One region of the Kribbella sp. NPDC049584 genome, then DNA from elsewhere that is predicted to be linked to it. Evidence: riboswitches for the same ligand, from Rfam matches in the RefSeq annotation. Region 1 holds a riboswitch; the other holds the start of a gene.
The links. Region 1 has a riboswitch for FMN ahead of ribD (bifunctional diaminohydroxyphosphoribosylaminopyrimidine deaminase/5-amino-6-(5-phosphoribosylamino)uracil reductase RibD). Riboswitches for the same ligand answer to the same signal wherever they lie in the genome.

Region 1 (14,530 bases):
ACGGGCGCCGACCAAGCAGTCACCCGCGGGCGCCGGCCCGCGCGTGGGGGCTTATCCCAGCTGCCTGACGGCGGCGAGAGTCGACAGGGCGGCTTGGGTTGCCTCGTAGCCCTTGTCTTCTCGGCTGTCGGGTAGCCCGGCTCGGTCGAGTGCCTGGGGGTCGTTGTCGCAGGTGAGGACGCCGAAGCCGACGGGGACGCCGGTGGTGACGCCGACCTGCATGAGGCCCTCGGTGGCTGCCTGGCAGACGTACTCGAAGTGGGGGGTGTCGCCGCGAATCACTACGCCGAGCGCGACCACTGCGTCGTACCCGGACTTTGCCGCATGCAACGAAGCCACAGGAAGTTCGAAGGAACCGGGCACGCGGATGACCGTGTAGTCACTCACCCCGGAGTCCTCCAATGCCCGCACTGCCCCGGCCAACAGACCGTCGGTGACCTTCGGGTGCCACTGGGCCGCGACGATGGCGACGCGGGCGCCGTCTACCCGCGGGGCTTCGATGGTTGGTGCTCCACTGCCCGACATCAGCCGGCTCCGTTCTCTTCCGTGAGTACGCCGCCCGGCAGGTGATGCCCCATCCGGTCGCGCTTGGTTCGCAGGTACCGCAGGTTGTGCTCGGTCGGGTCGATCGAGATGCCGCGACGCTCGACCACGTCGATGCCGTAGCCCTGGACCCCCGCGAGCTTGTCGGGATTGTTGGTGAGCAGCCGAACGGAGGTCACGCCCAGATCAGCCAGGATCTGCGCCCCGGTGCCGTAATCGCGAGCATCCGCGGGCAGCCCGAGGTCCAGGTTCGCGTCGACCGTGTCCCGGCCGGCGTCCTGCAGTTCGTACGCCTGCAGCTTGTGCAGGAGCCCGATCCCGCGCCCCTCATGACCGCGCAGGTACACCACCACACCGCCCTCGGCAGCGACCTGTCGCATCGCCTCGTCCAACTGCGGCCCGCAGTCACACCGCAGCGACCCGAAGACGTCCCCGGTCAGACACTCCGAGTGCAGCCGCACCAGAGTCGGACCATCACCGATCGGGCCGCGCACCAACGCCAGCTGCTCCGACCCGTCCACCGTGTTCCGGTAGCCGTGGGCAACGAAATCGCCGTACTGCGTGGGCAGCGTGGTCGTCGCCACCCGCTGGATCTGAGACTCCGTACGACGCCGGTACCGGATCAGGTCGTCGATCGAGACCAGCACCAGCCCGTGCTCGTCGGCGAACGCCCGCAGTTCCGCGCCGCGCTTCATCGTCCCGTCGTCGTTCACCATCTCCGAGATGACCGCAGCCGGCGTCAGCCCAGCCAGCCGCGCCAGGTCGATCGACGCCTCGGTGTGACCGGGCCGCACGAGTACGCCGCCCTCCCGGCCGCGCAACGGGAACACATGCCCCGGCTGGACCAGGTCGTACGACTCCGAGGCCGAATCCGTCAGTACCCGGATCGTCCGGGCCCGGTCAGCTGCCGAGATGCCGGTGCTGATCCCGTCCCGCGCGTCGACCGAGATCGTGTACGCCGTCCGCATCCGCTCGCGGTTGTGCGGCGTCATCAACGGGATCCCGAGCCGATCGAGCTCCGAGCCCTCCATCGGCACGCACACCACGCCGGAGCTGTAGCGGATCAGGAACGCCAGCAACTCCGGCGTCGCCTTGGACGCGGCGAAGATCAGGTCGCCCTCGTTCTCGCGATCCTCGTCGTCGACCACGATCACCGGTCGCCCGGCGCGGATCTCGTCGATCGCATGCTCGATCGTGTCGAGTTTCAAGACGTTACCCATCTCAGCCCACCACCACTGGTTCCGGCGGAGCTACCCGCTCCCGGTTCTGGATCTTCCACCACGACGCGAACCCGATCACGCAGAACAGTCCGTACACCACGTACATCGTTGCCGACGGGTAGAACTTCGCCTGCACCAGCAGCGGTACGCCGACCACGTCGACCGCGACCCAGATCAGCCAGAACTCGACGAACCCGCGGGCCATCCCGTACGTCGCCAGGATCGAACCGGTCAGGATCCACGCGTCCCACTGCGGGCCCCACGAGCCGAGCTCACGCAGTACGAAGTACGAGATCGCGTACAGCACGATCGCGAGCCCGAGCAGCTCGACCCGCTCGCGCGTGGTCGCCCAGCGCGGCTGCACGCCCTTCGCGGCACCCTGGTGACGGGTCTGGTACCAGCGGTACCACCCGTACAGACTGATCAGCGCGAAGAACACCTGCCGGCCTGCTTGCCCCCAGAGATCCTTGTCCTGCGGGGTGTCGAAGATCCCGCCGACGAAGACCGTGAACAGCAGCACATTGCCGACGATGCCGACCGGCCACGCCGCGACCAGCCGGCGCATGCCGAACAGCGCGCTGGCCAGACCGAACACGTTGCCGACGATCTCCCGGACGAGCACCGGCGAGCCGGCGATCGTCACCTGGGAGTGCAACAGCCAGTCGATCGGGTTCACTTGTTGCCTCCAGCAATTAGTCTCTCGACGTACTTCGCGATCACGTCGACCTCGAGGTTGACCGTGTCGCCGACCTTGTTCCGCCCGAGAACGGTCAGCTCGAGCGTGGTCGGGATCAGGCTGATCCCGAACGTCCCGGACGCGTCGTCGACATCGGTCACGGTCAGCGAGACCCCGTCGACCGCGATCGAACCCTTCTCGGCGATGTACTTGAGGATCTGCGGCGTCGTCGCGATCCGGACGTCCTCCCAGTGCTCCCCCGGCGTGCGGCTCGCGATGGTGCCGGTGCCGTCGACATGACCCTGGACGATGTGGCCGCCCAGCCGCGCGTGTGCGGTGACGGCACGCTCCAGGTTGACCGACGAGCCCTTCTCGAGGCCGCCGAGGCTGGTGCGCTGCAACGTCTCGCGCATCACGTCCGCGGTGAACACACCGTCGCCGTACTCGACCACCGTCAGGCAACAGCCGTTGACCGCGATCGAGTCGCCGTGGCCGGCGTCCTCGGTCACCTTCGGCCCGCGGATCGTCAGCCTGGCTGAGTTGAATTCCTTCCCCACCCCACCGCCCCGGTCGCCGCCGTCGAGCAGGTCCAGGGACTCGACCGTGCCGAGTTCTTCGATGATGCCGGTGAACATCTACTTTCCTCCCAGAGGAACCAGGGTCAGCCGGACGTCGTCACCCAGTCGGCTGACGTCCGCTAGCTTGAACCGCCGAAGGTGGTCGATCGATTCCGCGCCGAGATCGCCGACCGCGGCGAACCCGGAACCGAGCACGGCCGGAGCGACGTACGCGATGATCTGGTCGACCAGACCGGCGCGCACGAAGGCGGCGGCCAGCGTCGGGCCGCCCTCGAGCCACAGGTGCCGGATCTGCCGGTCGTCAAGCTGCCGGAGTACCTCGGCGGGATCATGCGTCGGCAGCAGCAACGTTTCCGCGCGGTCGTTGCGGACCCGCGCGGTCGGCGGGATCTCGCGGTCGCCGACAACGACACGCAGCGGTTGCCGCGCCGCCGGTACGTCGTTCTCGTCGCGGACCGTGAGTTCGGGGTCGTCGTCCAGCACGGTCTGGGTGCCGACGGCAATCGCGTCACACTCGGCCCGATGCCGGTGTACGTCGGCGCGCGCGATCGGGCCGGTGATCCACTTGCTCGTCCGGTCCGGGGCCGCGGAGCGTCCGTCGAGCGTGGTCGCGAACTTCCACGTAACGAACGGGCGACCCGTCCGGACGCTGTGCAGCCAGACGTAGTTGACCGCCTCGGCCTCGTCCCGCAGTACGCCTTCGACGACCTGGATGCTCTTGCTTGCCAGCTTGTCGGCGCCGCCGGCCGCAGTACGGTTCGGGTCCGGTACGGCGTACACGACGCGCGCGATCCCGGCCTCGATCAGGGCGTCCGCGCAGGGGCCGGTCCGGCCGGTGTGGTTGCAGGGCTCGAGCGTGACGTACGCCGTACCGCCACGGGCTCGCGCTCCAGCCATTCGGAGCGCCTCGACCTCGGCATGCGGGCCGCCGGCAACGGCGTGGAAGCCCTCGCCGACGGGATGTCCGTCGGGGCCGGTGACGACACAGCCGACCACCGGGTTCGGATGGGTGCTGCCGACACCTTTCGCGGCCAGTTCGACCGCACGCCGCATCCACGCGACATCCATCGGCGAAGCGTTGCTCACTGCTCTTCGGTCCCTCGTCGTCACGGACGCGCTACCGGGGTCTCGTGACGACCGGCGACCACGCTCCGCCACCCGGGCTTCGCCGTGCGCCGCCAAACTCGCGCACGTCCCGACCGGACGTCAGAGCACACCCGCCGACCGCGTGCGCCTCCCATCCGGACTTTCACCGTCGGTCCCGGAATTCCACCAGGTCAACCAACTGCCGAACTGCAGCAGCCGGGTCGCGGACTATCACCGCCGGCTCGGAATTACACCGACCCCGGAGCACGCGAGTGGGTTCACTCGTGGTTCAAGTATGCCCCTCCCCACAACCCACACCACGACCCAGGTCACATCGTGGTCCTGCTTGTACCGCCGGCCCGGCCCGATCCGCCGGCCAAGCACCAGGACGCTCACGGGAGCCGGCGCACCGGCAGTTGCGGGAGCGGGCGAGGAGGCAGGAGCTCCACCCACCACCGGCGCCGCGACCGACCGCCGCCCGTCAGTGACGCCGCTCGCTGGCTCCCCGCCTTGGAGTGGGTGGCGGCGACGGTCGGCGGGTTGCCGGGCTCGGGGACGTCCCGGCCGGGGCGCTGGGTGTCGGACGGTTGGTGGGCGAGCGAGCCGGCGGAGGCCCAGCTCGGAGTGCTGGGTGCGGGCGGCGAGTGGTGGGCGTCCCGGGCCGGCTGGGGTCCAGTTCGGGTGCTGGCGTAGGCGAGGGTTGGTGCAGTTCACTGCCGCAAACCCGATCCGTTTGCGATTGCAAATATCAAGGCGATTCGGGCTGGGCAATGCCGTTCGCGAGTGTGAAGATGTTTGCAATCGCGATGCGATATGGCCGGTGGAAGGGGCAGATCGATGGACCAGACGGCGCACAACATGCAGCAGCAGATCGAGCTGTATGGCGAGCCGCTCGGGGAGACTGTGCGGCGCGTGTTGGCTCCGCTCGGGCTGACTCAAGGCGGGCTCGCGCAGGTGATCGGGCTGTCAGCGCCGATGCTGTCCCAGTTGGTGAGCGCCCAGCGGGTCAAGATCGGCAACCCGGCGGTGATGTCACGGCTGCGCGCCGCCTCAGAGCTTGCCGACCTGGTGATCACGCATGAGATCCAGGAGTTTGACATTCCGGACGCGGTGGACCGGATCCGGGCGACGAACGGCGCGCTCACCACCTCCGGACCGACCACGCAGTTGCCGGCTCAAGGCGGCACACCGCCGTACGCGACACCGCCAGGGCTCGGAGCTCAGCCGCCAGGTGTCGCCGGCGCGAATGTTGCGTCCGGCACGCAATCCGCCTGGCCCACCGCGGCCGCGATGCCACCCAACGACGGCGCCGTCCCGGCCCGGACCATCGTGCGAGCGATCCAGGACCTACTGCGCGAGGTCGCGTCGACCGACGAGGTCCAGCGAGCAGCCGCCGCCATAGCTCCGGAGTCGCCGGCCCTGGCCGAGTTACTCCTGGCCTACGGCACCGGCAGGACCGCGGACGCCGTGGCCCACTACGAACAACACCACGGCTGAGCAGGTGGTGGTGGTCGAGTCCGGCGTACCGGAGCAGGTGTTCACAGACGCGGACTCGCCACGGCGCGACGTCACAGGTGCTGTAAAAGGCCGGCCCTGGCGCAAATGGTTGCCGAGGGCCACTATGGAGACGGGCCCGGCAGCCGGGTCGACCATGGCTGGGGGATGGTTATGGTGAGAGATCCTCGGTTGATGATCTCGACGGCGCTCACCGTCGGGCTGACAGCGATGCTGGGCCTGACGGTGAGCACCGAGCCACCACCCGCCGCGACCGCGGCCGCACAAGTCACAGCGACAAGGCAGCCGGCCACGCAGGTAGCGAAGCCGAAGTGGGTCTATCTGACCTTCGACGACGGACCGAGCGCGCGCTATATACCGCGCAGATCCTGAAGATCCTTCAGGCCTACCACGTGCGGGCGACGTTCTTCGAGCTCGGCCAGAACGTCAAGCGGTACCCGGCCGTCACCCGGCGGGCCGACCAGCTCGGCCACAGCGTGCAGAACCACTCCTGGTCGCACCCGAACCTCACCAAGGTCAACTGGGCCACGTTCAAATATCAGGTCCGCACGACCGACCGTTACCTCCGGGCACAGACCGGTTACACCCCGCGGTGCCTGCGACCGCCGTACGGCGCGACGAACCGGGTGGTCGCGCAACGAGCTGCGATGCTCGGCAAGAAACTCACGCTGTGGACCGTCGACCCGGCCGATTGGAGCCGACCCGGTACGTCGATGATCGTGCGTCGGGTCCTGACGAAAGTGCGGAGCGGATCCGTGGTCCTGATGCACGACGGCGGCGGCAATCGGAGTCAGACCGTCGCCGCGCTCCCGAAGATCCTGAAGGTGCTCAAAGCGCGGGGATACCTCTTCTACCCGTTGTGGTGTCACTGACAGGCGTCCGCTATTCGTTACTCGTTGACGCGGCAGCGGCGTGGGCGCTGGCTTTCGGCGGGATCCTGCCCAGGGTGGACGGGAGGAGTGAGCCACCCACCGCCCTGGGGGACGCATGGATGTCCGCTTGACGCGCGCCGGGAACCGAATGATCGGTCTGGCGATGATGATGCTGGTGAGCGCGGTGATCGGCACGGTCGTGGTCGCGGCCGCGAAGTCACCCGCCAAACCAGCCACGCCCGAACCGCCTGCCGCGGCGCCGGCCGCCGCCAGGGCCACGCCGACCACGACTCCGCTACCTACCAAGTACGTCGTCCTGACGTTCGACGACGGCCCCGACGTCGAGTACACCCCGAAGGTGCTCGAGATCCTCGCGAAGTACGACGCGAAGGCGACGTTCTTCGAGGTCGGGCAGAACGTCCAGAAGCATCCCGAGTTGACCAAGCTCGTCCACGCCGCCGGCCACAGCGTGGAGAACCACACCTGGACACACGCTGATCTGCGGAAACTGAGCGCGACCGCATTCCGGCAGCAGATCATGTCGACGGACCAGGCGATCCGCGCACAGATCGGAAGTACGCCGGGCTGCCTCCGACCGCCGTACGGCGCGGTGAACGCGGCCGTCCAGCAACGGGCAAAGGCGCTGGGCAAGGATCTCGTCGTGTGGACTGTCGACTCGCGCGACTGGACCAAGCCAGGCACGACGGCCATCGTCCAGCGGGTGATCAAGAACGTCCGCAGCGGCTCGGTGATCCTGATGCACGACGGCGGCGGTAACCGCAGTCAGACCATCGCCGCGCTGCCGATCATCCTCAAGACCCTCAAGGCGCAGGGGTACGGCTTCCGCACCCTGACCTGCTAGCCCGACTCAGGGCCCTAGGCCAGGGCGCTCACCAGCGGTACGACGTCGGCGATCGACTCGACGATGCGGGTCGGGCGGTACGGGAACCGCTCGACCTCGTGCTCGCCGGTCGAACCGGACAGCACGAGCACGCTGCGCAGGCCCGCCTCGAGACCGCTGATGATGTCGGTGTCCATTCTGTCGCCGATCATGACGCTGGTTTCGGAGTGCGCCTCGATCCGGTTCAGCGCGCTGCGCATCATCAGCGGGTTCGGCTTGCCGACGAAGTACGGCTCGACACCGGTCGCCCGGGTGATCAGCGCGGCCACGGAGCCGGTCGCGGGCAGCGGGCCCTCCTGCGACGGGCCGGTCGGGTCCGGGTTGGTCGCGAGGAATCGCGCGCCGCCGGTGATCAGCCGGATCGCCTTGGTGATGGCTTCGAACGAGTACGTCCGGGTCTCGCCGAGGACGACGTAGTCGGGGTCGCGGTCGGTCAGCACGTACCCGATCTCGTGCAGCGCGGTCGTCAGGCCCGCCTCGCCGATCACGTACGCCGTGCCGCCCGGACGCTGGTCGTCCAGGAACTGGGCGGTGGCGAGCGCGCTGGTCCAGATCGCCGTCTCCGGGATGTCGATGCCCGCGGCAAGCAGGCGGGCATGGAGGTCGCGCGGCGTGAAGATCGAGTTGTTGGTGAGGACGAGGAACTTCTTCCCGGACGTCTGCAGCGCGGCGATGAACTCACCGGCTCCGGGGATCGCGCGCTCCTCGTGCACCAGCACGCCGTCCATGTCCGTCAGCCAGCTCTCGACCGGTTTGTGCTCGCTCACCGGCTCATCGTAGTGGCCGGACGGAAACTGTCGGTGGAGGCGGCAAGAATGCGGGCATGGAGTTGTCCGGGTACCGAGAGTTGTGGCGAGCACACGGCGTGGTGTCGCTGCTGGTGGCTTCGCTGCTCGCGCGGCTGCCGATGCTCGCGACGATGGTGCCGATCGCCTTCCTCGCTAAGGACGCCAGTGGCTCGTTCCGCTGGGCCGGTGTGGTGGCTGGGGCGTACTCGATCGGCACGGCGGTCGCCGGGCCGGTCTGGTCGCGGGCCGCGGATCGGCGCGGGCCTCGGGGCGTGTTGTTGGTGACCGGGATCGCGTGGAGTGTCGCGCTGCTCGCGATCGCCTTGTTGCCGGCCGGGTTGCATCGATTGCTGCCTGCGTTGGCGGTGGTCGCGGGTGCGCTGGTGCCGCCGGTGATGCAGACGTTGCGGGCGGCCTGGCCTCGGGTCGTGCAAGGCCCGGCGCTGCGGACGGCGTACTCCGTGGATGCGACGGCGCAGGAGTTGCTGTTCATGGTCGGGCCGATGCTCGGCGCGACTGCTGTGAGCGTGGCCAGTCCACGACTCGGCGTGCTCCTCGCGGCGGCCATGTCAGCGGTCTTCATCTGGTGGTATGCGCTTCGACAACCCAAGCCGGTCCCGCACGATCACCACACCAAGGTGACTGCGCGGCAGTTGCTCTGGCATCGGCACAGGTTGCCGTTGATCCTCGCGTTCGGCCTCTGGGTGACCTCGTTCAACGGGATCTCGCTGGGGATCGTCGCGTTTGCGGACGAGCACGGTCAACGGCTGATCGCCGGGATCTTCGAGGCCGTCTGGGCGTTCGGCAGCCTGGTCGGCGGCGCTGTCGCGGGTGCATTGCCCGGTCGGCGTACGTCGTACCTGTGGCGGCGGGCTGCTCTGGTGGCGGCGGGGATGCTGCTGTGCGTGTTCGCGACCTGGTCGTCGGTGTCGTTGGGGATCGCGTTGTTTGTGTCGGGGCTGACGTTGGCGCCGGCGATCGGCGCGCTGTATGAGCGGCTTGGTGCGTTGACGCCGGATGTGGCGCGGACCGAGGTGTTCGGCTGGATGGGCAGCGCGGCGATGGGCGGCGCGGCGATCGGGGCCGCTGTGTCGGGTGCGGTGATCGACGGGTTCGGCGTGCTGTACGTGTGGCTGCTGGCCGCCGTACTTGCCGGCGCGTCGGTGGTGTTGCTGCTGCGAGTGCCGCCGGGGCAGGCGGAGGAGTTGGAGCCGGAATCGCCGGCGCGGCAACGCTCGGAGGCGGGGTCAGAGGCCGAGTCGACGGCGCTGGTAGGGCCGGAGCTACCGGCCGGTGGATTGCTCCGCGAGGGTGCGTAGGTTGTCGACCATCACGTTGGGGTCGTCCGCCGCGTAGACGGCCGAGCCGGCCACGAACACGTCGGCACCGGCTTCGGCGCACCGCTCGATGGTGTCGGCCGAGACACCGCCGTCGATCTCGATCCACAGGTCCAGGCCGTGCTTGTCCAGCAGCTGGCGGGTGCGGCGAATCTTGGGCAGGCAGATGTCCAGGAACTTCTGGCCACCGAAGCCGGGCTCGACGGTCATGATCAGGATCATGTCGAGCTCGGGCAGCAGGTCCTCGTAGGGCTCGATCGGTGTCGCCGGCCTGAGCGCCATCGCGGCCCGCGCTCCCTTGGACCGGATCTCCCGCGCCGTCCGGATCGGCGCCCGGCAGGCCTCGATGTGGAACGTGACGCTCGCAGCGCCCGCCTCGACGTACCCGGGCGCCCAGCGGTCCGGGTCCTCGATCATCAGGTGACAGTCGAGCGGCAGATCGGTCGCCTTCGCCAGCGACTCGACGATCGGCATCCCGAGCGTCAGATTCGGCACGAAGTGGTTGTCCATCACGTCGACATGCAGCCAGTCCGCGTTCGACACCGCAGCGGCCTCGTCGGCCAGGTGGGCAAAATCGGCGGTCAGGATGCTGGGCGCGATCTGAATCCCCATGGGCGTCAATCTACCGAGACTCGACCCGGCTGCCGCAAGGTGGGCCGCACGACCCCTTGAACGGCGGCTGCACGGCGCACCCAACCGCGCACCCAACGGCGCACCCAACGGCCCACTCAACGGCCCACTGAACGGCCCATTGAAACGGCCCACTGAACGGCCTGGTCGACGGACTCGACGGTCGTGAGGTCGGTGGGAAGCGGTGGGCGGCGGATCACGACGACCGGGAGATGGAGCTCACGGGCGGCGTCGAGTTTGGCCGAGGTAGCCGGGCCGCCGCTGTCCTTGGTGACCACGACGTCGATGCGGTGCTCGCGGAGGAGAGCCAGCTCGTCAGCGAGGGTGAACGGACCGCGCGCGAGGATCAGCGTGCACCAGGTCGGGCGGGGTTCGGGCGGGTCGACGCAGCGGGCGAGCGTCCACAGGCCGGTGGTCGCGAAGGCGTCGAGACCTTGCCGTCCGATCGTGAGAAAGACGCGCTTGATCCTGAGATCCGGAAGCAGCTCGGCCGCGGCGGCCGCGGAGTCGGCCCAGTGCCAGTTGTCGCCAGGAGCAGGAGTCCAGCCCGGACGGCGAAGAACGACCAGCGGTACGCCGGTCTCGCGGCTCGCGGCGTCTGCGTGCGCAGTCATCGTCGCGGCGAACGGATGCGTAGCGTCGATCATCGCGTCGACCCGATGCTCGCGAAGCCAGTCCGCAAGCCCGTCGGCCCCGCCGAACCCACCCGTCCGGACCTCACCGACAGGCAGCCGCGCTTCAGTCGTGCGTCCGGCCAGCGACGAGACGACATCGAGACCCTCGGCGGTTAGCAGCTCGGCAAGGGTCCGCGCTTCACCAGTCCCGCCGAGGAGCAGGACCTTCATCGCGCCCGGTCTGCCGAGTAGAGATGGCTGTCGCGGAAGGTCGTTGCTGAGAGCACCTTTCCGGCGATGATGACGGCAGTACGACGAATGTTCGCGGACTTCACCTGGCCGGCAATATCGGCGAGGGTTCCGCGGAGGACCAGTTCGTCATCGCGGGACGCGCGGGCGACGACGGCTACCGGGCATTCGGGGCCGTAGTTCGGGATGAGTTCGTCGACCACCCGGTCGATCTGTTGGACCGCGAGATGGACGACGAGGGTCGCCCGGCTGGCACCGAGGCTCGGAAGGTCTTCGCCGGCGGGCATGGCGCTCGCGCTGCCGCCGATACGCGTCAGGATGACGGTTTGGCCGACCTCGGGGACGGTCAGCTCACGGGCGAGGGTTGCTGCCGCGGCGGCGTAGGCCGGCACGCCGGGCGTGACGTCGTACGGGATGTCCAGGATGTCGAGGCGGCGCATCTGTTCGGCCATTGCGCTGAAGACCGAGGGGTCGCCGGAGTGGAGGCGGGCGACGTCCTGGCCGGCGGTGTGGGCGGTGGCGAGTTCGGCGATGATCTCGTCGAGGGTCAGGTTCGCGGTGTCGATCTTGCGGGCGCCGGGTGGGCAGTGGTCCAGGAGCTCGACGGGGACGAGCGCGCCGGCGTACAAGCAGACCGGCGACGCCGCGATCAGGTCGCGCCCGCGCACGGTGATGAGATCGGCAGCACCCGGACCGGCCCCGATGAAGTGAACGGTCACTTCACCACGCTCCAGATCGTAACCGGCATGGCCGGGCGCCAGCCGGTCATGGTTCCCACGGCGGAGGCGCGTTGCACGGTGAGGCGGACCAGGTCGCCGCCGTAGGTCTTGTACCAGTCGGCGATGAGGGACTCGGTTTCGAGCGTGACACCATTTGTCACCAGGCGGCCGCCGGGTTTGAGGGCACTCCAGCAGGCGTCGAACATGCCGGCCGCGGTCGCTCCCCCGCCGATGAAGATCGCATCCGGCGCCTCGAGCCCGTCGAGGGCCGCGGGTGCGGCGCCTTCGACGACGGTGACTGCCGCACCCAGTGCGGCGGCATTGCGTTCCAGTCGCTTGGCCCGATCGGGGTCGCGTTCGATGGCGATCGCCCGGCAGGACTGGTGATGACGGGACCATTCGATCGCGATGCTGCCGGCGCCGCCACCGATGTCCCAGAGAAGTTGCCCGGGTACGGGTGCGAGTCGTGACAGCGCGACCGCGCGTACTTCGCGCTTGGTGAGCTGACCGTCGTTCTCGTAGGCGTCGTCGGGCAGGCCGGGTGCGGTCGAGAGGACGGGGCCTTCGCAGTCGACGGCGATCACGTTGAGGGCGTCGACGTCCTCAGACCACTCGGAGGCGCGCGATCGGCGTACGCGCTCGGTCGGTCCGCCGAGCTGTTCGAGGACGGTGAACTCGCTGGAGCCGTAGCCGCGGGCAACCAAGAGTTGGGCGACCTCGGCCGGAGTCTGCGCGCCTCGGCTGAGGATGAGCAGCTGCCGTCCGGGCTGGAGGTGCGGGTGGACGCGCTCGACCGGCTGATTGACCAGGCTCACCACCTGCACCTGATCCTGCGGCCAGCCAAGTCGCGCGCAAGCCAGCGAGACGCTCGACGGATGCGGGATGACCCGTACGGCGTCCGCGCCGAGCAGCCGCACCAGCGTCGTGCCGATGCCGTGGAACGTCGGATCGCCGCTTGCCAGCACACAGATCCGTTGCCCGGCGTACTGCGAAAGCAACCCGGGAAGCGCCTCGGACAGGGGCGAAGGCCAGGCAACGTGCAAGCCCTCCGGGACGAGGGCCAGTTGGCGGGTGCTGCCCATGACGACGTCGGCTGACTCGACGGCGGCGCGGGCCGCGGGTGACAAGCCTTGCCAGCCATCGGCACCGATGCCTACGACCGTGATCGGGTCAGGCATTGCCGAGAACCTTGGTGATCGTGATCTCGATGACCACGCGTTGCGGGTTCACCCGCGGTTCCTTGTAGCGCTTGGCGTAGCGGCGCTCGGCATCACGTACACGCTCCGGGTCGTCGCTCACGACAGCCCGCCCCTCCAGCGTGCTCCAGCGCCGCCCGTCCACCTGCGTCACCGCAACCGCAGCCTCCCCCAGCCGCCGGATCGCGCGCGCCTTGTACGACGTACCCGAGCAGATAACCCGCACGAGCCCCGCCTCGACGTCCAGCGTCGCCCCCACAGGCGTCGCGTGCACGCTCCCGTCCGCGCGAACGGTACTCAGCACACACAGATGCCGCTCAGCCCAGAACTCAGCCAGTCGCTCACTCAACACCCAGCGATCGTAGACAAGACGGCCCGCCCGGTGAGGTGCCGGGCGGGCCGTGGTGCGCTGGACCCCTCAGACCAGCGCGCTCTGTGTCAGCTGACGTCAGGTGACGTCAGCCGATGTCGCGGCGGCGGAAGGTGGCGAAGCCGGCCAGGGTGAGGGCGGCGGCGATCGCGGTCAGCCAGATGATCGGGGTGACGGAGAAGTCGCCGCCGGGCAGGCGTGGGGTGTGGCCGTACGGGCTGAGGTTGATCAGCCATTGCGGCAGGTTGAAGATCTCGCCGAACTGGCCGATCAGCAGGAAGACGCCGTACAGCGCCCAGCCGCCGGTGACGAGCTTCGGGGCGAAGCCGAACAGTACGACGACCAGCGCGGTTACCAGCCAGATCGCCGGCAGTTGTACGGCGGCCGCGGCGAGCATTCGCGGCACCTGGCGACCCATGTTGCCGAGCGACGCACCACTCGAGATCCCCGAGCCGAGTCCGGCGACCAGGATCAGTACGCCGGTCCCGAGCAGTGCCATCAGCACGTGGCTGCCGAGCCAGCGCGATCGGGTGACGTCGGTGGCCAACAGCGGCTCGGCGCGCAGCGCAGTCTCCTCAGAGCGGAGCCGGAGCGCCGCCTGGATGCCGAACGCCGACGCGAGCAGACCCATGACGCCCATCTCCGTCGCCAGGAACGCGTCGGTGATGCCCTCCACACCGCCGAGCTTCTGCACCATCTCCTTCGCGCTGTCACTGGTGACGAACCCGTCGACGTTGCTGGCGATGTTGCCCACCAGCAGGCCCAACAACAGGAACGCGAATCCCCAGGCATACAAGGAGCCTCGGTGCAGCCGCCAGGCGAGTGCGAGCGGCGACCGAAGTGACGCGGCTGCCCGCGGCGGACCGGGACGTGGTCGAACCAGTCCGGCTCCGAGGTCGCGCCGCCGGATCAGTGCGGTCGCAGCAGCGATCAGCACGATCAGGAACACCAGCGGGATCAGCAGTACGACGAACCGGTCACCGGCGTACGCACGGACCTGCTGCGACCACCCGATCGGGGACAGCCACGACACCCACTGGGTACTACCGTCCGCCGACGAATCACCGATCGCCCGCAGCACGTACGCGACGCCGAGAACGACCGCAGTCAGACCGTTCGCGGCCCGGGCGCTCTCGGTGACCTGTGCGGTCACAGCGCCCACACCGGCGAACGCCAGCCCGGCACCGGCCCACATCAGCCCGAACGCGAACGAGCCCTTTGAGTCCAGCCCGCTCC
Region 2 (14,530 bases), on a different contig from region 1:
CGGATCCCGGCAGCGGCGACTCGGCGGTACGTGTAGCCGAGTCGCCGATAGACCGCGATCGCGGCCGCGTTATCGCCGTCCACCATCAACGCGACCCGCCCGTGCCGCTTGACCAGCTCGGCCGTCACGAACCCGCACACCTGCCGAGACAACCCCTTGCCCCGAGCAACAGGATGCGTCGCGACCCCGGCCAGGAATCCGACCCCCGGCGCACTCCACGCATCGGCCGCGATGCTCAGCAGCTCACCACGATCCCCGGTCAGAGCAGCCCACCGCCGTACGCCGGAACGCCCGGGCCACGCGTACGACTTGGGCGACGCCTCGCTGAGCAGCTCTTCCACGCCCACATCGCCATCCAGCCAAGCAGCCGTTGTGGTCAGGTCAGGTACCTCGGACGCGTCCATCCACCCGAACGACGCCGAGAAGGTCAACTCCGGCACACGTTCCGCCAGCTCGCGCACGAGCGCCTCGTCCCCGAACGGACGGTACGACGGACCGACCTCACGCAGTACGTCGCGCACCAACGGCGCCGCGTCGTCCGCCGCCCCGATCACCGCAAGCCGGTCGTGCTTGGACACATCGGGCGAGGCCACCGCCACGGCGTCTCCAGCAGCCCACACCCGTACGCCGTTGCCGAACCCCTGCGCGGCCCACTCGACGATCGGGTCGCCCCCGCTCACCAGCGACAGGTCAGCCGGCGTCCTGATCTCCTGCACATACCAAACCGTATGTCATGCCGTTGACGCGTAAACGACCCGCTACCGCTCGTCCGCCCGCTGGACGGCGTACGGGACCAGGTGGCGGTAGCCGCGGACCGAGAGCCGTCGGAGGCGGTGGAGGTTGTACGCAGAGTGGCCGTCCAGAGCGGCGGCCAGTTCGCGGTCGGCGAGGACGCGCCCGGGTTTGCACTCCGTGGTGAGGCGGGCGGCCAGGTTGACGACCTCGCCGTACACATCGCCGAGGCGGATCAGGATCGTGCCGTAGGCGAGGCCGATCCGCAGCTCGGGCAGTTCCTCGTCGGCGTTCACGGCGTCCTGCAGCGCGAGCGCGACCGCGGCGCCCTGGGCGGCGGTGTCGGCGACGAACAGCACCTCGTCACCTATCGACTTGATCACCCGCCCGCCGTTCAGCGCGACGACGTCCGCGGCCGTACCCTCGAACCGCTCGATCAGTTCTCCGAGCTCTGCCTCGGTCAGCCGGCGGGTCAACCGGGTGTAGCTGACGATGTCCGCGAACCCGACCGCGCGCACACCGCGCGCCAGCTCGTCGGACCCGGCCACCGCCCGCCCAGCGGCCGCGGCCAGATGCCGGCGCCAGACATAGGTCTGCAACCGCTCCATCGCCGGCAGCAGCAGTCCCGCGACCTCGATCGCCTCGTCTGCCGACAGCTTGGAGCTAGCGAGGAAGTCCAGGAACATCGCGGACTGCCAAGACGCCAGCCGCGACTGCGTCTGCCCGAGCTTCCGGGCGAGCGAGGACTCCATCTCGGGCTCGATGAACTTGTCGTCCTCGAGCGCCGCTACCAGCCGCAACGCCTCGACATCGTCGTCGGTGAAGGCCACCTCGTCGTCCGGGACGGTTGCGAACCCGAGCGCGTGCCACATCCGCTCGGCGCGCTGGATCGAGATCCCGGCCCGCTCCGACACCTGCACCCGGGTGAACTTCCGCTCCCCGCCCAGCAGCGTCCGCTCGAAGTCCTGAGCCAACGCGGCCAGATCCGGCGCCCCAGGGTCAGTGGCCCCAGGATCAGTGGCCACCGCGGCGCTCGGCGATGGTGGCGTCGATGGCGTCGCGGAACGCCGGCAGCCGGCGGGTCAGATCGTCGAACTTCTCCCGGGTGAAGTGCAGCAGCTGCAGCCGCGACTTCGCCGTGACGGTTGCCGTCCGCAACGTGTTCTTCCGGACCGCGACCTCGCCGGCGATATCGCCCGGGCCGAGCGTGGCGATCTCCTGGCCCCTCTCCCGGACCGACGCCGTACCGCTCAGGATCAGGTACGCCGCGTCGGGCGGCGTCTGCTCCAGGATCAGCGACCAGCCGGCCGGCACCGAAACTTCCTCACCGGCCCGGAAGATGTCCCTGATGTCCTTCCCGGACAGATCCGCGAACAGCGGGAGATCCCGTGGGGACGTCCTACCCAGTGCCACGTCGCTCCTCCTCGTCGGCCCCGTCTGGCCCCGTCTGGCCCCGTCTGGCACGGCGCCCGCCGGTCGACCCGGCGATCCGCCGATGTTTCCAGTCGGTAACTCTAACGGCTCGTAGACGCCGTGGTCACCCTATGATCCGAAACACGCCCGACAAGCGTGACTGACGAGTTATCTAGCTGCTGGTGCGGCGTCGGCGGCCTGGTCGGGCTGTTCGGCGGCGGACCGGGCGGCGTGGGCCTACCAGGCGGGGGCCTGCGAGGCGGTCTTCGAGGCGGCGGGCCTCGCGGCGGATCGGCTGGGCGAGGTACTCGCCGAGGATCAAGCCGGAGGCCAGGGCGACGCCGATGGCGACCGCGGTGCCGAGGCTGACGATGCCGATCAGGTTGCCGAGGCCCATCAGCTCGTAGAGACCCTTGTAGATCGTGAGTCCCGGCAACAGCGGAATCGAGCCGGCAACGACCACGACCAAAGGCGGTACACCGACGCGACGCCCGACGGAGTAGCTGCCCAGCCCGACGACACACGCCGCCGCGGCCGTCGACCAAGCCGGACCGAACGACGCCCGCGTCATCAGCGTGAAGACCAGCGAGCCCAGCGCGCCCATGACGGCGACCGGCAGCAACGCGCGGAGAGGTGCGTACGACGCGTAGGCGAACGCGACCGCCATCACCGCGCCGGAGAAGACCATGATCGGAAGATTCCCGAGCTGGATGGTCTCCGCCTCGATGCCGACGTGCAGCCCGAGCTTGAGTCCCAGTGCGAGCCCGAGCGACACCCCCGCGATGATTCCGCCGGTGAGCAGCATCGCTTCGAGACTTCGGGCCGCGGCGGTCACGTAGTACCCGGTGATCGCGTCCTGGACGGCGCCGGTGAGCGCGATCCCGGCCAGCAACATAATGATGCCTGCGGCAACGACCAGGGACGGTTTGACCGGCGCGTGGACGGCGTACAGGAGCAAGGCAACCGCGGTCGCGACGAAGGCGCCCGCGACCTGTTGGTAGAACGCCGGCAGCCGCTGCCGGTTGAACCAGCGGTTGCTGACGTCGATCACGATCGCGGTGAGCACCGCCACCAACGTGATCAGCCAGCCGCCGCCGAGCAGCAGCGTCGCGCCGCCGGCCATCACGCCCCACGCGAGTACGGCGCTCCACCGCGGGTACGGCGGACCTGCCGACGTCAGGCGGGCCAGCTCGCGCGACGCCTCCTCGCGGGTGAGGTCGCCGCGAGCGAACCGTCGTACCAGCTGGTCGACGTCGGTGAGCCGGGAGAAGTCCTGCGAGCGGTACCGGACCAGCCGGATGTGCGTCTCGGGCGCGACGTCGGGCGCGGCCTGGTACGAGACCGCCATCGACGTGAACGTGATGTCGACCTCGCAGCCGCGCAGTCCCCCGGCCGCGGTGACGCCGAGGATCGTCGCGGTCGCGTCCGCCGTACCAGCGCCGCTGGACAGCAGCACCTCACCGACCCGCAAGGCCAGGTCGATGGTCGCGTAGACCTCCCGCTGCTCGTCAGGCTGCATCTACTGCTCGAGGAGCCGATGGGCCATCGCGAGGTCGGTGATCAGGATGTTGACCCAGCCACCGAGCATCGCGGCCCGGATCGCGGAGTACTTGCGTTCACCGCCGGCGACCCCGATCCGCCGCGGCACCGCCAGCAGCTCCTTCGCGGTCACTCCGATGACACGCTGGTCGAACGTCGAACGCACAAGATTTCCCTCTTCGTCGAAGAACCGGAAACACACGTCGCCGACGGCACCGAGCCGGCGCAGCTCGTCCTGGTCGGCCTCCGCGACAGCGTTCCCGCTGCGCTGCAGCAGCGGCGAGGGCTCGAGACTGCCGATCCCGACCAGGGCGTCGGTGAGCTGTCCCCACGTGCCCAGAACGTCCCGAACCGACACGTCGTTCATCATCGCCCGGCGTACAGCGGGCGTCCCGACCAGACCGGGCGCCGGCAGGTAGACCGGCATCCCGCCGGTCAGCTCGGCGAACCGCGCGGTCAGCCGGGTGGCCTGCATCTGCACCGCGGCATCGCCCAGACCGCCGACGATCTGGACGACCTTGTCCACCACCGGCACGCTCTTGCGCGGCATCCGGTCGACGGCGCTGATCAGCGTCTCGCTCCAGGACGAGATCCCGACCACGTGGCCGCCGGTCAGTGTCATGTCCAGGTACGCCGCCGCGCCCGAACCGAGCGCCGGCAGGACATCGTCCCCAACGCCGAGCGTGTCGACGACGACCGCGTCCCGCAGCCCGTACCGGCCCTGCAGCTCGTCCTCGAGATCGCTGTGCACGCCGCTCGGCATGGTCACCACGGTGTGCACGATGCCGACATCGACGGCCTGCTTGAGCATCCGGGACACCCGCGCCTGCGACAGGTTGAGCTCGGCGGCGATCTGCGGCTGGCGGATGCCCTTCTCGTGGTACATCCGCGCAACCTTCGCGAGCAACCGCAGCTCGTCCAGCCCCGGCTGGCGTACTGCGCGGTTCGCGTTCACTCGACCCCCTCGAAACGTCAGGAATACGGACTATAGGTCAGGCAGACAGAGGTAGACCCGCGGTGATCCTCCGGGGTCGGGGATCGGGGCGTTCGAGGTGTCCCGCTTGCCGGAGGCGACGATCGAGCCGTCGCGCGGATCGACGATCGTGTACGCGAGCGGGACCGTGTCGTCGAACACCATCACCGGGCCGCCGTTCTCGTGGTAGACGATCAGCATCCCGTCCGCGCCGCTGAGGGCACGCCCGGTGATGACACGGGTCCAGTCCGGCACCATGTCGGTGGTCGGCAGGCCCGCCAGGATCTTCCCGAGCATCCCGACGTACGTCGAACCCTCGAAGCCGACCGCCTCGCGCCAGCCCGCGCCCGGCGCCAGGAAGAACTCGGAGTGCCCCGGCTCCTCGGGATGCAGGCGCCACTGCCACAGGCTGCCCGCGCCGTAGACGACACCCATCGTCCCGCCCGCGCACAGGTTGCTCCACGCCTCGTGGCCCTGCCACCAGCCCTCGCCGACGCCTGTCCGGCCTGTGTGTTCGTACGTCGGTTCGCCGTTCGCGACTGCTTTGATCGGCTCGTTGCGCCACATGTCCGCGACTCGTTCGGGGACATGCTCGCCGGTGTGACCGGTCTGGCACCACTGGAAGTCGAGCCAGTCGGCGTCCTGGTGGGCGTTCGCGCGGATGTGCGGGCGGTAGTGGATACCGGTCGGCTGCCCGTAGCAGTCGACAGCGTGCACCTCGGCCCCACCCGCCGCGGTCTGCGGCTCGTCACCTGAGCCGTCGCCGCCGACCAGGTAGATCGCCGGTCGAGCGCCGTACCGCGCGACCAGATAGCGGCAATACCGCGCATACTCCTCCGGCGGTACGACGGTGCCCGCCACGTCGAGACCCTTCCAGCCGAAGCCCTGGAATACGGGCTGTAGCACCGGGACCAGGCCGTGCTCGACCAGGATGTCCAGCAACACGTCCAGGTATTGGAAGTACTCGGCGTTCAGCTGGTTGAGATGGCCGTCGGGCAGGTCCTCGAAGCCGACGTCGAAGCCTTCGTCCTGGGCGCGGTCGCGGGGACCGACCGCGTGCATGTCCGGTTGCACCGTCATCAGCAGGACCGCGTTGAAGCCCTTCGCCTGCCGGTCAGCGGCGTACTCGCGGACCTGCTCGGGGGTAGCGCGCCAGGGTAGGGCCCAGGCTGTGTCGGCGACCAGGATCGCGGGAGTCCCGTCGGCGTGGACCAGACTGCGGCCGCCGGGAGACATCCGCCAGAACCCATGCCGGTAGAACGGGTTGAGCTCGTCCGCGCCCGCAGGGCGCACCTCGAACTCGCCGCTCTTCCAGCGCCAGCGACCCGCCTCCGGCGGGGCGAAGCGGACCCGCCAGGTGTGCCCGCCGTCCCAGAACGCCGGCCGCCGGAGGCGGCGGCCGGACTCGTGCTCGAAGTCAACCCAGACCTCGGCGCCGTACGAGTCGGCGTCCTCGCCGGTCAGCCGGAGTTCGATCTCGCGGCAGACGGATGAGATGGACATGACACTCCCGGGATGCTCGTTGCCGTTAAGCTGATCATGAAAGACACGTGCTCTGGGGTCGGTGAAATTCCGAGCCGGCGGTGACAGTCCGCGACCCGTGACTTCGCGAGAAGAAGCGGTTGACCTGGTGGAACTCCGGGACCGACGGTGAAAGTCCGGATGGGAAGACGCACGTGGCAGCTTCACGTTTCCTGCGCGAAAACAGGAGCGTGAGGTTTGTCGTTGCCCCGGAGTGCTGTCCAGAGCACTGCCGAGAGGACACCGACCGTGAACACCATCACCAGCCTCGACACCGTCGAACGCGCCATCGCCGAGATCGCCGCCGGACGGCCGGTCGTGGTCGTCGACGACGAGGACCGCGAGAACGAAGGCGACCTGACCTTCGCCGCGAGCCTCGCCACCCCCGAACTGATGGCGCTGCTCGTGCGCCACACCAGCGGATACGTCTGCGCCCCCGCGGCGCCGGAGCTGCTGGACCGCCTCGAGCTGCCGCTGATGGTCCCGAACAACCAGGACAGCCTGCGCACGGCGTACACGATCTCCGTGGACGCGGCGACGGGTGTCGGCACCGGCATCTCCGCGGCCGACCGGGCGCGGACCGTCCGCGTGCTGGCCGACCCCACGGCGCAGCCCGCGGACCTGATCCGGCCCGGTCACATCCTTCCGTTGCGCGCGGTCGACGGCGGAGTCCGCCAGCGCCCCGGTCACACCGAGGCCACCGTCGAGCTGGTCCGGCTGGCCGGCCTGTCGCCGGTGGGCGTGATCGGCGAACTCATGAACGACGACGGAACGCTGATGACCGGCACGGACCTGCGCACGTTCGCCGACGCTCATGACTTCGCGATGATCTCGATCGCGGATCTCGTCAGCTACTTGTCGTGACGAGCTTGCGGGCGGCGTCGGCGATGCCCTCGGGAGACAGGCCGTACCGGTCCAGCAGGTAACCGGCCGACCCCGTGGGCGCGAATTCGGGGAACCCGAGGATCGACACCCGCGCCGGATGATGCTGTACGACGGTCTCCGCGACCGCCCCGCCGAGCCCGCCACCGGAGACGGCCTCCTCGGCGGTCACGATGCCGGCCGTCTCCCGCGCGGCCGCGACCACGGCGTCGGTGTCCAACGGCTTCACCGTCGGCATCGAGAGCACTCGGGCCGAGATCCCTTCCTCGGCGAGCCGCTCCGCCGCGGCGAGCGCGCGCCACAGGACCGTGCCGTTGCTGATCACCGTGACGTCATTGCCTTCGCGAACCGTGATCGCCTTGCCGAGCTGGAACTCGTAGTCCTCCGGATACACCTTCGGCACGCTCATCCGGCTGACTCTGATGAACACCGGCCCCTCCGAGGCCGCCGCCCATCGCAGCGCTGCCGCTGTCTCGATCGGGTCGGCGGGCACGATGATCCGGATCCCGTCGATCGCCCGCAACCAGGCGATGTCCTCGACGGAGTGGTGCGTCGGGCCGAGTTCGCCGTACGCGACGCCTGGGCTCATACCGCAGAGCTTCACGTTGGTGTGCGAGTACGCGACGTCGGCCTTGATCTGCTCCAGGGCGCGCGCCGTGAGGAAGCAGGACGCCGCCGAGACGAACGGGATCCGGCCGCCGTTGGCCAGCCCGGATGCGACGCCGACCATGTCCTGCTCGGCGATCCCGACGTTGATCAGCCGGTCCGGGAACGCCTTACGGAAGCTGTTCAGCTTGCTGGAGCCGACCGAGTCGTTGACCACGCCAACGATCCGATGATCGGCCTCGGCGAGTTGGGCCAGCGTCTCGACGTACGCGTCCCGGCAGTCGTAGCGCGGCTGCGCCGCGATTGAAGAAGAATGGACGAGGGTCATGGGGCCTCCCGGCCTGGACTGAGGAGCGGAGGGAGCGAAGCGACCGGAGCGACGAGGGAAGGCCGGGAGTCACAGCCCCATGACCACGCCGGCGCCGAAGGCCCGGCCAAAAGCACGGTCATGCCAGCTCCTTGAAGGCCTGCTTGAACTCGGCGTCGTCGGGGACGCGGTGATGCCAGGCGACGTTGTTGCTCATGAACGAGATCGGGTGCCCTTTGTGGGTATGGGCGATGACGAACGTCGGCTTGCCCGGCCGGAACGGTACGGCGGAGAGCACGTCGAGCAGTTCGCCGTGATCGTGCCCGTTCACCTCGACCACCGCGAACCCGAACGCGGCCGCCTTGTCCGGCAGCGGGTCGAGGTCGTTGGTCTCCTTGGTGGTCGCGCCCTGCTGCAGCCGGTTCCGGTCGACGATCACGGTCAGCCGGTCCAACTGGTACTGCGAGGCCGCCATCATCGCCTCCCAGTTCGAACCCTCCTGCAACTCACCGTCCCCGACGAGCACATACGTACGGCGCATCGAGACGTCGAGCTTGGCCGACAGGGCATGCCCGACGGCGATCGGCAGACCGTGCCCGAGCGGACCGGTGTTCGCCTCGACGCCGGCCACCTTCGTCCGGTTCGGATGACCGTTGAGTGCCGACAACGGCTTGAGGAACGTCGCGAGCTCCTCGACCGGCAGGAACCCGAAGGCCGCGAGCGTGGTGTAGAGCGCGCCGGCAACGTGTCCCTTGCTCAGGATGAAGCGGTCCCGCTCGGGATCGTTCACGGTCGCGGGCGAGATGTCGAGCACAGCGCCGTACAGCGTGGCCAGGATGTCGATCGCGGAGAAGTCACCACCGATGTGCCCGGCTCCGGCATAGTGGACCAGTTTGAGGTCCTGGATCCGGATCTGCTTCGCGGCCTCGGCGATGTGCGCGATCTGCTCGGTCCGGCTGCTGTGAGCAGGCAGGCGTCCGAGCACCGGCAGGGTCGCATGCTCGACAGTCAGAGTCATGCGATCTCCGACATCGAACTCAGCAGGACCTTCTGGACAAGGCGCTGCGCGGCCAGCGCGTCGTGCGAGGCCTGCGCGGCGGCGAGAGCGTCGTCATCCAGTACGTCGAGGGCATGGTGGACCGCCTTGAGAAAGCGGATCGCCTGCTTCGCGGCCTCGACGCTGTCCTCCCGGAACGGGAACTGGTCCAGCTGCCAGACTCCCTCCCAGTTGTTCTTCCGCAGCGTGTGGAAGAACTCGAACGTCTCGACCAGGTGTACCGAGCCGACGACCATGTCGTCGTCCCAGCCCTTCATGTTGTCGTTGACGTCGATCGCGAAGAGCCGGTTGTAGTCGATCGCGAGCTGCGCCGCGTCGGCCGGCGTCTCCTGCCCGTACAGCGAGTGACCGAAGTCGAGCAGGATACCCAGGTTGGGCAGGCCGATCTTCTCGATCCCGAGCAGCGTCCGGGCGACGTTCGGGAAGATGATCTTCACCCGCGGCTCGCGCGGCTTGTACTCGATCACGAAGTTGATGTCCGGGTGGGCCGACACCAGCTCCTTCAGGCCGTCGAGAGCAAGGTTCCAGATGTCGTGGTAGTCGACCTGGAACGGGTAGTCCCAGCCGTCCTGACCCGGCCACAACTTCACGTAGGAGCAGCCGAGCTCCTTCGCCAGCTCGGTTGCCTGGTGCAACAGTTCCATCGCCTGCTTGCGAACGCCGGGGTCCGGGTTCGTGAACGAGCCCTTGACGAAGTCGCGGGTGTAGATCTCCGGCGTGATCGCGATCGCCTTGAGGTTGTTGCGTTGCAGGGCGGCCTTCACCTCGTCGAGCGTCCCGTCGTACCCGGCGAACGGCCAGTTCAGGTCGACGACGGACAGGTCGCCGACGGCGCCGGCGCGGTCGATCTGCTCGATCAGCGTGACGGGATCGCCGTACCCGTCCGTGGCGTAGCGGTCCTTGTAGGTGGCGAAGTGCCAGATACCCGCGCCGAAGACCGGCATGTCAGTCATATGTGTTCCTATCCTTTGAGAGAGCCGGCGGTCAGACCGCCGACGATCCAGCGCTGGAGCAGGGTGTAGGCGATGAGGATCGGGACCACCGCGATCAGGATGCCCGCGGCGAGCCCGGTGTTGTTGTTCGCGAACTGGCCCTGGAAGTTCAGCAGCCCGACCGGGATCGTCTTGTGCGCGTCGGAGTTCAGCAGGATCAGCGCGAACAGGAACTCGTTCCAGGTCGCGACCGCGTCCAGGATCGCGACCGTCACGAGTGCGGGCACCGACAGCGGCAGGATCATCGTGAAGAACACCCGCCAGTCGCCGGCGCCGTCGACCTTCGCGGCCTCGATGATCTCGTCCGGGATCTGCCGGAAGAACGACTGCAGCACCAGCACCTCGAACGGGATGCCGAAGGCCAGGTACGGCCCGATCAGTCCGAAGATGCTGTCGGTGGCGCCGAGCGAGCGCATCATGATGAAGACCGGGACGATCGTGATGTAGATCGGGATCGTCAGCCCCAGGAACACCGAGAACATCACCGTCCGGCGGAACTTCATCCGCAGCTTGGCCAGCGCGAACCCGAGCATCGCCGACACCAGGACGCCGAGCGGCACCTTGATCGCGGCCAGGATCGCGCTGTTCTTGTACGTCGTGGCGAAGTTGCCGATGTCCCAGGCGTCCTTGAAGTTCGTCCAGGTGAGGTGGTCGGGCCACGAAAGCGGACCGTTGCCGATGAAGTCCGCGAGCGGGCGTACGGCGGTGATCACTAGGAGAGCGAGCGGAGAGATCCAGAAGAGGGCGACGACGATCAGGACGAGCGTCATCACCAGGCCTCGGCGTCCCTTGGGCCCGGGACTGGCCGGTTCGGCCGTGTCGAGGGGAAGCTCCACGGCGGCCGGCGCGGTGAGCGTCATGACACCTCCCTCGTCTGCGAACGGACGTACGGGATGCCGACCGCGATGGCCACCAGCGTGATGACGACGGCGATCGCGGTGCCGTAGCCGGCTTGGTAGTACTGGAAGACGTTGAAGTACATCCACGTTCCCATCACCTGCGTCGACGTACCAGGACCGCCGTACGTCATCGCGTAGATCATGTCGAAGACCTTGAACGAATCGATCAGTGACAGGGCGATCACGATGTAGTGCGCGGGCCGAAGGCTCGGCATCGTCACGTGCCAGAACTGTTGCCACTTGGTCGCACCGTCGACGGTCGCGGCCTCGTACAGCTCGTTCGGGATCCCCTGCAGGGCGGCCAAGTAGAGCAGCATCGGGAAACCGGTCCGCAGCCAGATCGCCGGCACCATCACGGCCCACAACGCGGTCGAGTCCTGACCGAGCCACGGCTGTGCCAGCCCGTCCAGCCCGATCAGACGCAGGAACGAGTTGATCGCGCCGTACTGCGGGTTGTAGAGCCAGCCCCAGATGCTCGCGATGGACACGAGCGGCAGGACCGCGGGCGTGTAGAAGATCAGCCGGAGGATCGGCTTCCCGTGCACCTTGCCGTTCAGCGCGATCGCCAGCAGCAGGCCGATGATCGTCGGCACCGCGATCGTGACCACGGTCCAGATCAGGTTGTTCCGGACCGCCGTCACCACGACCGGGTCGTGCGGGAGCTTGAAGTAGTTGTCCAGGCCAACGAACTTGTACGTAGCGCTCAGGCCGTCCCAGTTGGTCAGGCTGAACCACAGTGACGAGACCGCCGGGTACACCAGGAACCCGACGTACACCAGCAGCGCGGGCAGGGCGAACAACCACGGGGACCATCGGCCGCCGCGTTTGGGCTGCTTGGCAACAGCGACTGTCGTTGCCATCGGCTAACTCTTCGCCCAGGCCGAGATGATCTCCTGCATCTTCTTCGACGCCGCGTCCGGGGTGACCTTGCCTTGCAGCAGGTCGCTCTGCACGCTGAAGTACTGGTCGGCCTGCTTCTTCGGGAACGCCTGGTCCTGGATCGTGTAGAACCCGTTCTTGCCGTACTTCTGCGACCACTCCGCCGACAGCGGCAGCGACTTCGGGTCCGGCTCGGCACCCTTCACCGTCGAGGCGGTGATGTTCATCGCCTTCTGCGCCGCGGGCTGCACGATGAAGTCGATCAGCGCGGCCGCCTTGTCCGCGTTCCCGGTCTTGGCGTTGATCATGTAACCCTCGACGAAGCCCGAGTGCCGCGCGGGCGACTTGTCCGTCGGCAGCTCGAAGTTGCCGAACCCGGCGGGGCTCTTCTTCGCAGCCAGGATCGCGCCGGCCTCGGTCCACTGACCGGCGATCGTGTACGCCGTCTTGCCCTGCACGTACCACGGTTCGACATCGGACGGGTCGAGAGCGAGCGCGCCTTGCGGCAGCCACTTCTTGTCCTGCCACTTCTTGAACAGCGTGAACGCCTCGACCACCTCGGGCCGGTCCCAGCTCTCGGCGCCAGTCAGCAGCTTGTCGTGCAGGTCCGGTCCGGCGGTGTGCTCGAGCAGGTACTCGAACAGGCGCATGATGTCCCAGCCGTACTTTCCACCCAGCCCACACGGCGTGACACCGACAGCCACCAGTTTGTCGTTCATCGCCTCGAGCTCGGCGTACGTCGTCGGCGGCCCACTGACACCTGCCTTGGCGAGCAGCGACTTGTTGTACCAGGCACCTAGTCCGAGCTGCACGAACGGGACGCCGGACTTCACCCCGTCGAACGTCATACCGCTGATCGCCGTGGTGTTGAGCTTGGAGTCCCAGCCGTACTTGTCGTAGTACTTGCCCAGGTCCAGCGCCTGCTTGGCCTTCGCGAACGGGCTGCCGATCTGACCGCCCCAGATCCGCCAGACGTCCGGGCCCTTGCCGCCGAGCAGCTCGGTCCGCAGCTTGTCCGGGTACACCGCCGCGCCGGAACCAGGCAGGCTGTCGACGGTGGTCGTCGTACCGTTCTGCTCGTCGAACTTCTTCACCTGGGCCTTGAGCAGGCCGATCGTCGTGTCGTCCTCGTAGGTGAACAGCCGCAGGTTGTTCGACGCCGCCTGCGTGGCTCCCCCGCCCGTCGACGTACCACCGCCGGTGCAGGCGGACAGGCCGGCGCCGAGTGCGGCGGCGGACGTGAGGCCGAGGAAACCACGGCGGGTGTACGACGTGCTCATGAGTTGCTCCTTTGGCGGGCAAAACGGCGGATCTTGGCGAACATGTCCTCGAGCAGGAAGCGGACGTCCACCTGCTCGCAGACCTGGATGGGGTTGTCGGTGCCCGGCAGGTACCAGCCGTCGACACCGAAGCGCGGCGCCGGACGGGTCCGGAAGTTGCCGCTGTGCGGGTAGAGCATCAGGGAGATCGCGGGCGAGTCGCCGAGGGAGCGGGACTCGATCGGTTCGCCGTGGTACGTCGCGTTCCACTCGACCAGCTGGTCGATCAGGTAGCGACCGAGCGGGCCGGCGTCGCCGATCTTCTCCTCGAGCTCCGCATAGCTGACGGAAACCTTCGTGTAGACGTCACTCGGGACCTGCCAGACAGTGATGCCCGAGCCGAACACGACGTTCGCGGCGTGGACGTCGTTCGACAGGTTGAACTCCATCCGGTGGTCGGCCGCGTAGCCGTTGTAGCCCCGACCGCCGATCCAGACCACGATCACGTCGCGGTTCACCAGGTCGGGCTCGAGCAGGATCGCCGACGCCATGTCGGTGATCGGGCCGAGGAACGCCACGAACAGTGGGTCGCCCTTCGAAGCCAGCTTCGATTCCTCGATGATCAGCCGCGCACCGGGCGAATCGAGCGGGGTCTGCTCGTCCGGGATGCCGGTCGTCGCACCGTTCGCGACCGGGACCTTGCCGGTCAGATCGAGCAGATCCAGCAGCAGGTCGATCTCCTCGCGGGACTCCTCCATGCTCCGGTCCGACCGGTGGGTGCCGAAGTGCGCGGGGATCAATCCGCGGATGTCGAAGGTCGGCGACAACAGCCCGTGCACGATCGCGAACTGGTCGTCGGCCTCGTTCTTGGCATCGGTGTTGATGATCACCCGGCGTCTACTCGGCTTCACTCGCGCTCCTTGTCTCTGCTGCGAATAGATATTCACTAGTGCATAGCCTGTCGCCATGAGTGTCACCACGACGCTAGAGTCACGTCAAGGGTTCAGTTGAAAGTTGGAGGGCGGATGGGCCAGGCGGTGCTGGCGGTCGACCAGGGCACGACCAACTCCAAGGCGGTTCTGGTTGACGCCGACGGGCAGGTACTCGGGACCGGGTCAGCCCCCGTGGCTCTGTCCACTCCGCGCCCCGGCTGGGTCGAGCAGGACGCCGACGACCTGTGGCAGAGCGTGCTGAAGGCGATCGCGACATGCCTCACCCCCGCGACCTCCTCGGTCGACCTCGTCGGGATCGCGCTGTCCACTCAGCGCGAGTCCGTCGTCGGGTGGAGCAAGTCAGGCCTGCCGGTCGGCCCAGTCCTCGGCTGGCAGGACACTCGCACCGCCGCCTGGTGCGCCCAACTGCCTTCCGCTGTTGGCGATCTGGTCCGTCGACGAACAGGCCTCCGGGTGGATGCGATGTTCTCGGCACCGAAGATGCGCTGGCTCCTCGATCGGTCCGACGCCCTCGTCGG

Region 2: another riboswitch for FMN. It lies ahead of ribB (3,4-dihydroxy-2-butanone-4-phosphate synthase); the one in region 1 lies ahead of ribD (bifunctional diaminohydroxyphosphoribosylaminopyrimidine deaminase/5-amino-6-(5-phosphoribosylamino)uracil reductase RibD).

The regions. Positions count from the first base shown of each region.
Region 1 is NZ_JBFAPF010000001.1:63,406-77,935, forward strand. Features, by position in the region: gene ribH (6,7-dimethyl-8-ribityllumazine synthase) at 52-525, opposite strand; gene AB0J62_RS00320 (bifunctional 3,4-dihydroxy-2-butanone-4-phosphate synthase/GTP cyclohydrolase II) at 525-1,763, opposite strand; gene pnuC (nicotinamide riboside transporter PnuC) at 1,765-2,439, opposite strand; gene AB0J62_RS00330 (riboflavin synthase) at 2,436-3,074, opposite strand; gene ribD (bifunctional diaminohydroxyphosphoribosylaminopyrimidine deaminase/5-amino-6-(5-phosphoribosylamino)uracil reductase RibD) at 3,075-4,085, opposite strand; FMN riboswitch at 4,242-4,375, opposite strand; gene AB0J62_RS00340 (hypothetical protein) at 4,614-4,796, shown strand; gene AB0J62_RS00345 (DNA-binding protein) at 4,941-5,600, shown strand; gene AB0J62_RS00350 (polysaccharide deacetylase family protein) at 5,930-6,490, shown strand; gene AB0J62_RS00355 (polysaccharide deacetylase family protein) at 6,606-7,352, shown strand; gene AB0J62_RS00360 (HAD-IIA family hydrolase) at 7,367-8,119, opposite strand; gene AB0J62_RS00365 (MFS transporter) at 8,215-9,498, shown strand; gene rpe (ribulose-phosphate 3-epimerase) at 9,463-10,128, opposite strand; gene AB0J62_RS00375 (cobalt-precorrin-6A reductase) at 10,245-10,991, opposite strand; gene cobM (precorrin-4 C(11)-methyltransferase) at 10,988-11,728, opposite strand; gene cbiE (precorrin-6y C5,15-methyltransferase (decarboxylating) subunit CbiE) at 11,725-12,906, opposite strand; gene AB0J62_RS00390 (PPOX class F420-dependent oxidoreductase) at 12,899-13,276, opposite strand; gene AB0J62_RS00395 (ABC transporter permease) at 13,383-14,530, opposite strand, start outside.
Region 2 is NZ_JBFAPF010000012.1:214,391-228,920, reverse strand. Features, by position in the region: gene AB0J62_RS33770 (GNAT family N-acetyltransferase) at 1-716, opposite strand, end outside; gene AB0J62_RS33765 (adenylate/guanylate cyclase domain-containing protein) at 759-1,757, opposite strand; gene AB0J62_RS33760 (cyclic nucleotide-binding domain-containing protein) at 1,747-2,145, opposite strand; gene AB0J62_RS33755 (threonine/serine exporter family protein) at 2,318-3,664, opposite strand; gene AB0J62_RS33750 (sugar-binding transcriptional regulator) at 3,665-4,639, opposite strand; gene AB0J62_RS33745 (DUF4038 domain-containing protein) at 4,670-6,160, opposite strand; FMN riboswitch at 6,204-6,337, shown strand; gene ribB (3,4-dihydroxy-2-butanone-4-phosphate synthase) at 6,428-7,042, shown strand; gene AB0J62_RS33735 (transketolase C-terminal domain-containing protein) at 7,026-7,994, opposite strand; gene AB0J62_RS33730 (transketolase) at 8,113-8,991, opposite strand; gene AB0J62_RS33725 (sugar phosphate isomerase/epimerase family protein) at 8,988-9,983, opposite strand; gene AB0J62_RS33720 (carbohydrate ABC transporter permease) at 9,992-10,882, opposite strand; gene AB0J62_RS33715 (sugar ABC transporter permease) at 10,879-11,781, opposite strand; gene AB0J62_RS33710 (extracellular solute-binding protein) at 11,785-13,080, opposite strand; gene AB0J62_RS33705 (nucleoside hydrolase) at 13,077-13,970, opposite strand; gene AB0J62_RS33700 (FGGY family carbohydrate kinase) at 14,085-14,530, shown strand, end outside.